Regions from separate parts of the Pseudodesulfovibrio profundus genome, predicted to be linked through region 2. Evidence: predicted binding sites of a transcription regulator. Region 2 holds the regulator's gene; each other region holds the start of a gene.
The links. Region 2 encodes sigma-54, which starts transcription at its own class of promoters, with help from an activator protein. Its sites were predicted from a motif close to CTGGCACGGNNNNTGCTT; they were not measured.
Positions count from the first base shown of each region.

Region 1: DPRO_RS14405 (motility associated factor glycosyltransferase family protein) is a predicted target of sigma-54. The motif match lies at 1,578-1,595, and genes of this name have one in related genera.
Region 3: modB (molybdate ABC transporter permease subunit) is a predicted target of sigma-54. The motif match lies at 2,028-2,045, and genes of this name have one in related genera.
Region 4: nifJ (pyruvate:ferredoxin (flavodoxin) oxidoreductase) is a predicted target of sigma-54. The motif match lies at 1,656-1,673, and genes of this name have one in related genera.

Region 1 is NZ_LT907975.1:3,050,784-3,053,918, reverse strand. Features, by position in the region: gene DPRO_RS14410 (cysteine synthase) at 1-1,501, opposite strand, end outside; gene DPRO_RS14405 (motility associated factor glycosyltransferase family protein) at 1,652-3,135, shown strand, end outside.
Region 2 is NZ_LT907975.1:345,035-348,169, reverse strand. Features, by position in the region: gene DPRO_RS01680 (PTS sugar transporter subunit IIA) at 1-147, opposite strand, end outside; gene hpf (ribosome hibernation-promoting factor, HPF/YfiA family) at 151-693, opposite strand; gene rpoN (RNA polymerase factor sigma-54) at 731-2,137, opposite strand; gene lptB (LPS export ABC transporter ATP-binding protein) at 2,360-3,085, opposite strand; gene DPRO_RS01660 (LptA/OstA family protein) at 3,085-3,135, opposite strand, start outside.
Region 3 is NZ_LT907975.1:3,606,325-3,609,459, forward strand. Features, by position in the region: gene DPRO_RS16845 (ATP-binding cassette domain-containing protein) at 1-449, opposite strand, end outside; gene modA (molybdate ABC transporter substrate-binding protein) at 464-1,222, opposite strand; gene modB (molybdate ABC transporter permease subunit) at 1,242-1,931, opposite strand; gene DPRO_RS16860 (ABC transporter ATP-binding protein) at 2,262-2,906, opposite strand; gene DPRO_RS16865 (oligopeptide/dipeptide ABC transporter ATP-binding protein) at 2,899-3,135, opposite strand, start outside.
Region 4 is NZ_LT907975.1:3,971,708-3,974,842, reverse strand. Features, by position in the region: gene nifJ (pyruvate:ferredoxin (flavodoxin) oxidoreductase) at 1-1,567, opposite strand, end outside; gene DPRO_RS18615 (DMT family transporter) at 1,999-2,919, shown strand; gene DPRO_RS18610 (HU family DNA-binding protein) at 3,002-3,135, opposite strand, start outside.

The sequences.
Region 1 (3,135 bases), 1.5 Mb from region 2:
CCCACTCGGTTTCCAGCACTTCCCCGCGTTTGAGATCAAGAAGCGTAGCCCGTTTCAACAAGGTAAAATCAAGGGGGTTGTCCTTTACATAGCTTCCGAGATCGACGGTTCGTCCACCGGACACCTTATCCATATCCACGGTTCCGATCTCGCCGTAGCGCTTGTCACGGAAGACGTCAAAATATACGGACCGCAGCTTTTCGTACGCCAACCCCTTACCGAGAAGCTTGCGGCACAGCTCAAGAGACATCTCGTCAGAGGCAGAGGACAGCGGAAAAGACACGCTGCTATCCACGCCCATATCTTCAGCCCGACGCAAAATGGCCTCGCGGCGATCGGCCGCAAAGGATTCACGGGAAATCCCGGCCTCACGGGCCGCGGTAAGCGTCCGGTCATCCATATCGGTAAGCCCCACGGCAAGCGAGGTATTCACGCCGCGTGATGCCAGATGACGCGCCATGACATCCTGCAGAACAACACGTCGCCACGCATCGAGCCCGTCCGGATTATCCAGTGACGGCCCCATGGTGTAGAGCCCAAGTCCTGCATTGGTATCGAGATGTTTCTGTTTGCCCGACGCCATATCGAAAACAGAGACGCCACTCCCGCTCTGCTGTTTGTACAGGTGGGTGGAAAGATACCGCTCCCCTGAATCGGGGAAAATGGTGACGATCAGGCCGGACTCCACCCGCTCCGCCATCTGGATGGCTCCGGCCATGGCAGCACCGGAACTCATGCCCACGAAAATCCCTTCTTCACGGGCAAGACGACGACACATATCAAAGGCAACGTCATCCTCAACGTGCAGGATTTCATCAAGGTTGTTCTTGTCGTAAATTCCGGGGGGATAGGACTCCAACATGTTTTTGAGGCCCTGAATCTTGTGCCCTGCGTACGGCTCCACCGCCGCCACATGCACGCCACCTTCCTCATGCAACCGCTTGGCAATGCCCATGGCCGTGCCGGACGTACCGAGCGTCATGACACAATGGGTCACTTCGCCGTTGGTCTGCTCCCAAATCTCGCGGCCAGTGCCGTTGTAATGCGCATCAATGGATGCCGGATTGTTGAACTGATCCATCAGCACGTAAGTTTCCGGCTCTTCACGGGCATAGCGGTACGCCTGCTCGATGGCCCCGTCCGTGGAAAGATGGCCCGGTGTCAGCTCCAGTTCGGCACCATAAGCGGCCATGATCATCTTGCGCTCTTCGCTCGCGGTCTCCGGCATGAGCAGCTTGATGCGGTATCCCTTGATAGCCGCAACCATGGCCAGCCCAACCCCGGTATTGCCCGAGGTGGCTTCAATAATGATCTTGTCTTTTGTCAACTCGCCCGAAGCCTCGGCAGCTTCGATCATGGCTGCGGCTACCCGGTCCTTGATGGATCCGCCGGGATTCTGCGCCTCGATTTTCGCCAAAATCTTGACGTGCGGATTGGGATTAAGATGGCGGATTTCCACCAGCGGGGTCTCGCCGATGAGCGCCAAAAGGTCTATATTCATGGTACTCCCCTGAAATCATGGGCAAAGTATTAATTATTGGTCCCAGCACAGTAGGTCAAAAAGCGCCTTCACGCAACTGGCACATTACGTGCAATTGTCTCAGCGATCGATCAACAGAGCAATCTGCAAACAGTAGTGTGAGGAAATGGCATGACAGCGTACCCGTTTTTACAAGACAACATTGAATATCTCCAGCGAACCGGCAATCCCGTTTACCAGTGGCTGACCAATCAAGAGTTCAAGGAAGAAGCACTCCTCAACAATATCTTCATCAATGAGATGGGGATTCACGACTGGCGCATGGAAAGCGGCAAGGGCATGCTTGAATCGCTGGTGCCCAACGGGCTGTATGCCAACTGGACCAAGAACGACAAGCCCGACACCTCGGCCACGTTCATCGTCGGCGCGAACCTGGGTTACGGCGTGAACCACGTTCTGACCAACACACCCGACACGCACAAAGTCATGCTTTTGGAACCCCGTGCGGAAATGCTCCTCGCCTGCCTCGGCCAGACCGATTACCGCCCCTTTTTCGAGTCCAAGAAATTTCACCTCATGATCCCGGATCAGGACTTCATCTATGAAGTCATCCGAAATCTTGATCTCCAGTTCATCTACGGCCAGATTCACCTCAAGGGCGATATTCCCAGCCAGCAGCTTGGCAAGGAGTACGCATGGTGGACCAAGACAGTTCGCGACAAACTCGAAAACTTTTCGCTGGAACTCTCCACCCTGCGCTACCGGCAGGACGTCATGGTCGGCAATGAAGTTCAGAACTTCAAACGAGCTCTGTCGGACGGTTCGCTCAAGGGCCTTGAAAACAAGGCGGGCGGCGTGGGTGCCGTCATCCTCGGTGCCGGACCAAGCCTGGAGCATCACGCTCCCAAGCTGCTTGAGCACAAAAATCATGTCCTTTATACATGCGGCCTGCAAACCGTCCCCGCCCTCCAGAACATCGGGCTGAAGCCCCACTTCTGCATGGCTATCGACTATGACAAGTCCATGCTCGACATCTTCCACCGGCTGGACCCTGACTTTGTGGCGGATATTCCGCTCATATATTCCACCAAGGTCAACCCGGAAGCGATCAAGCGGTACACTGGGCCGACCATCCCCCTGTGGACCATAGGCGGCATGGGCACTTACGTCATGAAGGATCACGATCTGGTCCTCGACGCGGGTGGCAATGTCTCGGTCACGCTATCCCGCTTCCTGCGCTGGGCCGGAGTCAACCATCTGGTCATGGTCGGGCAGGATTACGCATGGATCAACAACCAGTCCCATGCAGGCGGCCACCACGGTTTCAACAAGAATATGACCATGCGCAGCTTTCATCAGATGACCAAGAACATGGACGGAGAAGAGATTCTGACCACCGTCCAGTACATGACTGCCAAGCGTGAATTGGAAGACGACCTGCGAAAGGCCGCCTTCCCCATTTACAATATTTACGGTGGCGGTGCCGTGATCAACGGTACCAAGGCCATGGATATCGAGACAGCCCTGAAAGAAGGTGTGCTCGCCTCTGCCCCGGGCAGTGTTGATCGATTCATGGGTGAGTTCATTGGCTGCCGCGAAGCGACCAACAGTTTGACGCTCGAACCCCGCGGCCCAATGTGGTCTACATCCATGCG
Region 2 (3,135 bases):
AAGAAGGACACGGACTGCGTAGTCCGTGTCCAATTCGGAAAGAGCTTTACCCACAGGGGATATGAGTTCCATCAAAACCCCCGACTTTGAGTCGGAAGTCAGATTGGGAAGGATCAAATCCTTCTCCAGATAATCACCTAATTTCATAATTTAATTACCAGGATCAATCAGGCCGTAATCGCCGTTCTTCCGCCTGTAAATGACATTAACACCTTCTGTTTCCGCATTCAGGAATACGAGGAAATCATTGTCGAGCGAATTCAGTTGCAATGCAGCCTCATCAATGGACATTGGCTTGGGTTCATATGTGTCGGTGCCAACAATGGTAGGTCCGGCCTCCCGATTGCTTTCTTCATAAGCGAAGAAATTGGTCTGCACCTTGTTGCCTCGCCCGGAACGGACGCGAGACTTCATCTTTTCACGCATCTTTCGAAGTTGTGCTTCCAACTTGTCAACGACCATATCAATGGTCGCATACATGTCTTCGGAGTCTTCATACGCTGATATATGGATATTATCGGCATTCAGGATAACATCGGCCTTATGGCGAAACTTGTCGACCGACAGGTTTACCTGAAGATCGGCCTCATCGGAGTCGGAGACGAACTTGCCTACCTTTTCAAATCGCTTTTGTGCATAGCCCTTCAAATGATCGGACGGCTCAAAATCCTTGAAAGTGAAGCTTATGTTCATGTGCTACCTCCTGTTTATAGGTCCAACAAGTTCAAAATCAGAAGTACTGCTTGCGCTTGGACGAAGATGGAATCCCCATTGCTGAGCGATACTTGGCTACGGTACGCCTGGCGATGTTCACCTCAAGCTTATCCTTGAGTATTTCGCCAATTTTTTCATCGCTCAACGGTTTCTTCGTATCTTCTTCGGCAATCATCTGTTTAATGAGTGCCTTAACGCTCTCCGAACCCACCTGGGAACCATCGTCAAGATCCAACGCACTGTTGAAAAAGAACTTCAACTCAAATATCCCGTGCGGAGTGGAAACATACTTGCTCGTGGTAATCCGGCTAACGGTGGATTCATGCATTTCGATGTCTTCAGCAACCTCCTTGAGTATGAGTGGCTTCAACTTTGTGACGCCCACTTCAAAAAACTCTTTTTGAAAACGAATAATACTTTCAACTACTTTATACAAAGTTCTCTGCCGTTGGTACAGACTTTTCATCAACCAGGCTGCAGAACGCATCTTTTCTTGAAAATACTCTTTCTCTTTCTCGACAGCTCCGCGCATGGAGTCCATGTAGAAAGAATTCATTTGCAGTCTCGGCATCCCATCTTCATTCAGAATGATGACAAACTCATCACCATACTTGTAAACGAAAACATCAGGACTTACATAGTGCGGTTCAGTACTGGAAAAATTGGTACCGGGCATCGGATCAAGTGTCTGCATGAGATCAAGATATTCCTTGAGTTCTTCCATGGATATCTTGAACTTCCGCGCCAACGGCTTGTATCGATTCTTTTCGAGGTCTTCCAGGTGATCCCTGACAAGGGATTGGAGGATGGGATCGTCGTACCCAAGAACCTCCATCTGCACTTCCAAACACTCTTGGGGGGTCCGTGCGCACACACCAACCGGATCGAGGCGCTGAATGCGATGAACAAGGTTGTCGATTTCCTCATCCGTTGCGGGGACCATGGATCGTATCTCATCATTGGATGCCTGGAGGTATCCATTATGATCGATATTCCCTATGACCGCTTCGCCTATTTCAATCTCTCGCTCAGTAAAATTGGACAAACGCATCTGCCAGTGGAGATGACCTTCCAGCGAGGGCTTGGATGCCAGGCGAGCTTCAAACGACACCCCTTCTTCCGGGACTTCAGAGTCCCTGGATGCCGCTTGCTTGGATGTACTGGAAAATTCACCAAGATAGTTTTCCCAGTCAGCAGTCCGAACAAGTTCCTCTTCAGCCTGGGACTCTGTCAACTCTTCTCGCTCAGGAATTTCAGTTTCCGTTTCTGCTTCATCCAGAAACGGATTCTCCATCAATTCCTGCTGAACAGTCTCCAGCAGCTCCAAACGCGAAAGTTGCAGCAGCTTGATGGCTTGCTGCAGCTGAGGCGTCATGACCAGTTGCTGCGAGAGCTTGAGTTGTTGTCTAAGTTCGAGTCCCATATACCAGCCTTAAGGCATGCTTCCAAATACTGCCTAAATTGAATCCATTAATAAAAACCAAATAACTTGAATATCATTATGACACACTGAAAACCATGTGGCAAGCGTGCAAATATAACTATTGAAAAATATGAACTATTTTACAAACAATCGCCCCATGAAAAAAGTGTACCAACGTTTACATGGAGTGTAAATCGACTTATCAAAATAAGGCTTGATAAACTACAATCTGAAGTCTTCACCAAGATAAATTTGCCGAGCCTGACTGTCTTCAACAATCTCCTCTGGCGTACCTTCAAGAATTACCGTTCCCTCATAGACGAGATATGCCCGATCACAAATATTCAAGGTTTCTCTGACATTATGATCGGAAATCAGGATACCGATCCCCATGCTTTTCAAGACTGAAATGATTTCCTGAATATCGATTACAGCAATCGGGTCGATTCCGGCAAAGGGCTCGTCGAGAAGAATAAACTTCGGATTCATTATCAACGCCCGAGCGATTTCCAAACGACGACGCTCACCACCAGACAAAAACATGGCTGGTTGATCCGCCAATTTCGTAATCCGGAACATCTCCATCAATTCTTGAGCACGGGCATTCTGGTCTGCTCGGCTCAGAGCTGTTTGTTCCAATATGATTTCAAGATTCTGTCGTACGGACAGTTTTTTGAAAATGGAACTCTCCTGAGGCAGATAGCTGACCCCCATTCGGGCGCGTTCATGAAGAGGTTTATTGGTGAGAGGCTCATCACGCAGTGTCACCCTACCTGTATTAGGTTTGACAATGCCAACGAGCATGTAAAAGGTGGTCGTCTTGCCTGCGCCATTTGGCCCCAACAACCCAACGACCTCCTGGGGGTTCAACTCTAGGTTGATAGAGTGAACAACCTCTTTTTGCCCATATCGCTTGGACAGATCAGCAGCAACAAGACCCTGTGACATTATGGTACCTTCACGCCTTCCGGGGTCATGAAGACAGCCCGCACACGCTT
Region 3 (3,135 bases), 910 kb from region 2:
AGCGCTGCACGCTGTTGCTGCCCGCCCGAAAGGGCAGACGGTTTTTGCTCGGCGACTCGTTCCAGACCAAAGGTTGCTACAAGCTCCTGAACACGCTCCCTGTTTTCATCGGAAATATTGCCCAGAAGCGGTTTGAGCCCGAATCCAATGTTCTCTCTGACAGTCAGGTGAGGAAACAGGGCATAGTTCTGAAAGACATAGCCCACGCGGCGCTTGCGGGTCGGGATATTGATGCCGTTATCTGCATCATAAAGGGTGGTGCCGTTGATGCGGATATATCCTTCATCGGGCGTGAGCATACCGGCAATGGCTTGCAGGGTCAGGGTCTTGCCCGAACCGGAAGGGCCGAAGAGCACAATGGCGCGGTCTTCGGTGGTGAAGCGGGCGCTGAGGAGGAACTCTTCTCCCCCGCAGCGCAGCGCTTTTTTTATGTCGAGTTCAAATGTCATGTCTGATCGGATGGTTACGGCTTCTTGAAACCCCGGCCTTCCAGCAGCTTGATCCCGGCTTCACTTTGTACAAATGCGACAAAGTCTTCAGCCAGTTTGCTTTCCTCTGCGTTCTTGAGCGATGCAATGGGGTAGCTCACAGGGGCCTTGAGCGGGATTTCCGTAATAATGGAGACCGTGTCGTCGGCTTTGACCGCGTCGGTCCGATACACGAATCCGCAGTCCACTTCACCGCGAGACAGGTAATCCAGCACCTGACGGACGGACTCGGCGTAGATCATCTTTGTTGTCAGCGCGTCGTAGAGTTCCATGGTGTCCAGGGCTTCCTTGGCGTATTGCCCGGCAGGGACGGTTTCCGGTGTACCGATGCCAATGCTCTGCACGCCGTTTCCTTTCAGGTCATCCACGCTGGTCACATTGGCAGGGTTGTCCTTCGGTGTTGCCAGTACGAGTGAGTTGCGAGCGAAAACCACCACTGCGGATTCGTCTGCAAATCCTTTGCTAACCGCTTTCTTCATCCATTTCGGATTGGCGGAAGCGTAGACGTCCACCGGCGCTCCCTGTTGAATCTGACGATACAGCGCGCCGGATGAGGCGAAGTTCATGATGACATTGACGCCGGGATGCTGTGCTTCGAAGGCGGGTTCGATGTCGCTGAAGGCATCGGTGAGGCTGGCAGCGGCGGAAACGATCAGCTCCCGGGCATGGGAGGTGGCCGGGACCGCGGTTACCATGGTCAAGGCGATGAGTATGTAGAGAATTCGAGAAAGCATAAGTGTCTCCTTGTTGGGATTAACAGCGTGGTTTCAAGAGTTTGCTGGTGGTCATCAGTATGATGACGCAAACAATGCTGATGATCAGGACCAATGAATTAGCCAATGCGTCATTTCCGGCCTGCACCGCGGAATACACGGCCAGGGAAAGAGTCTGGGTACGGCCCGGGAGATTGCCGGCGACCATGAGAGTCGCGCCGAATTCGCCCATGGCCCGGGCAAATGCAAGCATGCCTCCAGAGAGAATGCCGCGAAATGCAATGGGCAGTGACACACGCAGAAAAACCGCCAGCTCGTTTTGTCCCAATGTCCGGGCAGCATCTTCATACTGCCTGCTGACACTTTCCAGAGCGGCTCGTGCTGATTTGAAAACAAGGGGAAAGGCGACCACGGTTGCGGCGATGACCGCTCCCTGCCAGGTGAACATGAGCGTGATGCCGAAAGTCTCTTGCAGCCATTGCCCGACAACGCCTCGTCTGCCGATGAAGACCAGCAGGTAGTACCCCAGCACCGTCGGGGGCATGACCATGGGCAGCGTACACACGGCATCTACAAAGTCCCGCCCGAAGAATCGCCAGCGTGCGAGGGCATAGGCTGCGGCCACACCGAGTATCAATGACATGAATGTCGCCAGTCCCGCCACTTTGAGTGTCAGCAGAAGCGGATCGAGAAATGCGGGTTCGGTTATGTTTATCCAGGCAATATTCATGTCAATCGGCAGCGGTGTCTGCTGCCATGGTTGATGGGGTTATCGCTGATGCGCAAACAGAGATATCTGTGGGCGTGAGAAATCATGCGTTGATCAAAGCAAGCTCCATTCCATACAGGCTGTTTCTCTATAACTGCCTGATGCAAAAGCACTTTATTTCAAAGTTCCTTATGCAGAAGTGACGTTTCTCATACAGAAATGTCACTCTGTAATGAATGTACATACATTATTGTCATCTTTTGCCAATACAAAGTGTAATTCCTACCAAAAGACTAGAAAATGCAGTGATCTACCTCGTTGACTGACTCGTGATCAGACGTCCGAGCGGTTCTAGGCCGCAGGTCGCAACTCCTGCCGGATGGCGGAAGTCAGTACTTCTTTGGCAAACGTGCGATCAATCCTGTCGGTCACTCTGTGCAGCAGCGGATAATCGTGGCTGATGGCAAGAATCCCCACGTCGTGTTTTCTAGCCCAGCCAAGGACGGCGTTCCAGACCATGGCCTGGGTGTTCGGGTCGAGCATGGCGGTCATTTCATCTGCAATAAGGTAGCGCGTCTTCTCCGTCATGACCCGCGCCAATGCCAGACGTTGCAACTCGCCACCGGAAAGCTCGTGCGGGTAGCGATGCAGCCACTTGGGGTCGATGTTGAGCTTGCCGAGTATGGATGGTGACGGCGTATACCCTTCAGCAATGGAATCACCGAGTTTCCATCGGGGATTCAGGGCGTTTTCCGGGTGCTGGAACAGCAATTGGACCGGACAGTAGCTATCGGTGGGCAGTGGCGCTCCGTCGCAGATGACAGCGCCGGTCTGCGGCTGCAGATAGCCAGCCAGTACTTTGGCAAAGGTTGTTTTTCCCTGCCCGCTTGGTCCCGGTAGCCCCACGACTTCCCCTGGGTTCAGTTGGAAATCCACATCGTTGATGATCATGGAGTCGTCGTTGTAGCCGTAGGATATGGCTTTGCACTCAAGCATGAAAACACCTCACTTGGGTTGCGCCTGTCTTGTGCAGGCTCGGCGCATTGGTCTCGCAGGAAGGCTGCCGGTTGGGGCAGCGGTCATGGAAGATACATCCGCTGATGATGTCATCCTCGGAGGGTTGGTTGCCGCTCAGGTATTGAAATCCATTGCGTGGCAGGGCGTTCCATAGCGCTTTGGTGTAGGGGTGCACGGTTGTGCCGTCCCTGAAATGAGCGGCCGGGGC
Region 4 (3,135 bases), 540 kb from region 2:
GCTTCTTGTCCATTTCATCAGCGGTCCAGGCACAGTTCAGTACGAAGGTGCCGCCTTCCTTGATGCCGTCGAGAACGTCATACAGGTTCACATAGCTGGGGTTGTGGCAGGCGATGTAGTCGGCTGCGGTGACCAGATAGGTGGACTGGATGGGTTTCTCGCCGAAACGCAGGTGAGAAATGGTGATACCGCCGGACTTCTTGGAATCGTAGGAGAAGTAGCCCTGAGCGTACATGTCGGTGTTATCACCGATGATCTTGATCGCCTGCTTGTTAGCTCCGACGGTGCCGTCAGAGCCGAGGCCCCAGAACTTGCACTGCACAGTGCCTTCCGGGGTAGTATCCAGGGCCTCGGTCGTGACAAGGGAGGCGTTGGTGACATCGTCCTCGATACCCACGGTGAAGCGGGTGCGAGTGGCGGACTCGGCCAGGTTGTCGAAGACAGCCTTGACCATGGCCGGGGTGAACTCCTTGGAGCCCAGACCGTAACGGCCAGCCACCACTTCGGGGCCTTCCCCCTGCTCCTTGAAGACGGTGCAGACGTCGAGGTACAGCGGATCGCCCAGGGAACCGGGCTCCTTGGTACGGTCGAGCACTGCGATCTTCTTGCAGGATGCGGGAAGGACGGACAGGAAATGCTTGGCAGAGAAAGGACGGTACAGACGGACTTTGATGAGACCGACTTTTTCGCCCTTGGCATTGAGGTGGTTAACCACTTCTTCAATGGCTTCACAGCCGGAGCCCATGGCGATGACGACGTTTTCTGCATCTTCTGCACCGACGTAATCGAAAGGCTTGTAGCTGCGGCCGGTGAGAGCGGACACTTTGTCCATGTACATCTCAACGATGTCAGGAATGGCGTCGTACTCGGCGTTGGTGGCTTCACGGCCCTGGAAGTAGATATCCGGGTTCTGAGCAGTACCACGAACGTCCGGGTGTTCCGGGTTCATGGAGCGTGCACGGAATTCAGCAACCTTGTCCATGTTCAGAAGCGGCTTCATGTCAGCGTAATCGATGACTTCGATTTTCTGAATTTCGTGAGAGGTGCGGAAACCGTCGAAGAAGGACAGGAACGGAATGGAGCTTTCAACAGTTGCCAGGTGAGCAACCAGGGAAAGGTCCATGACTTCCTGAACGGATGCAGCTGCGATCATGGCGAAACCGGTCTGACGGCAAGCCATGACATCCTGGTGGTCGCCAAAAATAGAGAGGGCGTGAGCGGCAATGGCGCGGGCGGAAACATGGAAGACACACGGGAGAAGCTCACCGGCGATCTTGTACATGTTCGGGATCATCAGGAGCAAACCCTGGGAAGCGGTGAAGGTAGTGGTCAGTGCGCCACCGGCCAGAGAGCCGTGAACCGCACCGGCAGCGCCGGCTTCACTCTGAAGCTGACGGACCTCGACGGTCTGCCCAAAAATATTCTTGCGGCCCTGAGCGGCCCACTCGTCAGCGATTTCGCCCATGGTGGACGACGGGGTGATGGGGTAGATGGCTGCGGTCTCACTCATTGCATAGGAAACCCATGCTGCAGCGGTGTTACCGTCCATCGTTTTCATCTTTGCCATGTTACTTGTACTCCTTGAGGTGTTTTTTCCATTTGTCGAATCCGCATCCATGAGACACAGACTAATCGAAGCAACGTGCGCACTTTCATAACAACAATTGTGCCAAACACGAACAAACAGAAAAAGTTAATAAAAAACAATTAAATAGCCGTCAAACACTAATTTAGACAGCAGGCCAGTATTCTCTATATTGTCTGAAAAAAAAGACGAGGCACCATTATAATATGTAATAGACCAACTCAAATAGAAGATGTCAGTACTGTTTGATGGGCATACCGGGTGTTTAGACTCGCTTTTAAGGCATGTCTGAAAAATCGGACAGCTCCGGCAATCCGGATAACCATATAAATACCCTACCCACCTATCAGTAATTATAACTACATGATATCATAGCTCTTGCCACTTTACCGGTTCCCTTCTAGAGTCGGCGAATGTCAAACACTCACAAAACCGGATACGCGTGCGCCCTGCTTGCTACACTCATTTGGTCCGGCAACTTCATCATAGCCAGAGGTCTGGGCGACCAGATATCGCCCTTCACCCTCGCAGCGCTTCGCTGGGGGACGGCAACACTGATCCTGCTCCCCTTTGCGGGCAAAGCGCTCTGGAATGAACGAGCAACACTGAAAAAGCATCTGCCTCACCTGCTGATTTCAGCCCTGATCGGCGTCACGACATTCAACACGCTGATCTACATTGCCGCTCATACCACCAACACGCTCAACCTCTCACTCATCGCCACAGCAACTCCGGCGTTTGTGGTGCTACTCTCCCGAGTGATGTTGGGAGAGGCTATCACAGTCAACAAGTTGATAGGACTCCTGGCCGCAGTTTTTGGCATCGTCACATTGGTAACTCGTGGGAACTACCAGGTTCTCCTGGATCTTTCCTTTCATCAAGGTGACATATGGATGCTGCTGGCCGCCCTGCTGTGGGCCATGTATTCCATCCATCTCAAACGGCGCCCCGACACCATTTCGCAAAAAGCCTACCTCGGGTTCACCTTTCTGGCAGGAGTGCTGCCACTCATCCCCGCAGCCATTGGCGAGCAGATGGTCAATTCTTCGTTCCCCCTGTCTCTGACAGCCATGGGTGCTGTTCTCTATATCGGCATCGGCGCATCGCTCATATCCTACATATTATGGGCAAAAGCCATGAAAACAATCGGTCCAACCCGTGCATCATTCGTCTATTACTCTCTACCGGCCTTTTGCGGTATCGAAGCGTATCTGATTTTGAATGAACCCATCACCTGGGCCCACGCAGTGGGTTTTGTTCTGATCCTCGGCGGTATACTCATCGCGACACATCCTCGATTTGCACCAGCCAAGGCATCCGTACACAATTCGTAAACACCGCCACTTTTGACAGGATATAATAAAGCCCCCTGCTGCATAGCAGCAGGGGGCTTTATTAACACCTTAAATAGCAGAGCTACTTGACGGCTTCTTTCAGAACCTTGCCGGGCTTGAACTGGGCAACCTTGGTGGCCGGGATTTTGATCTCGTCGCCAGTGCGGGGGTTGCGGCCGGTGCGGGCCTTGCGCTCAGACACGCTGAAGGTGCCGA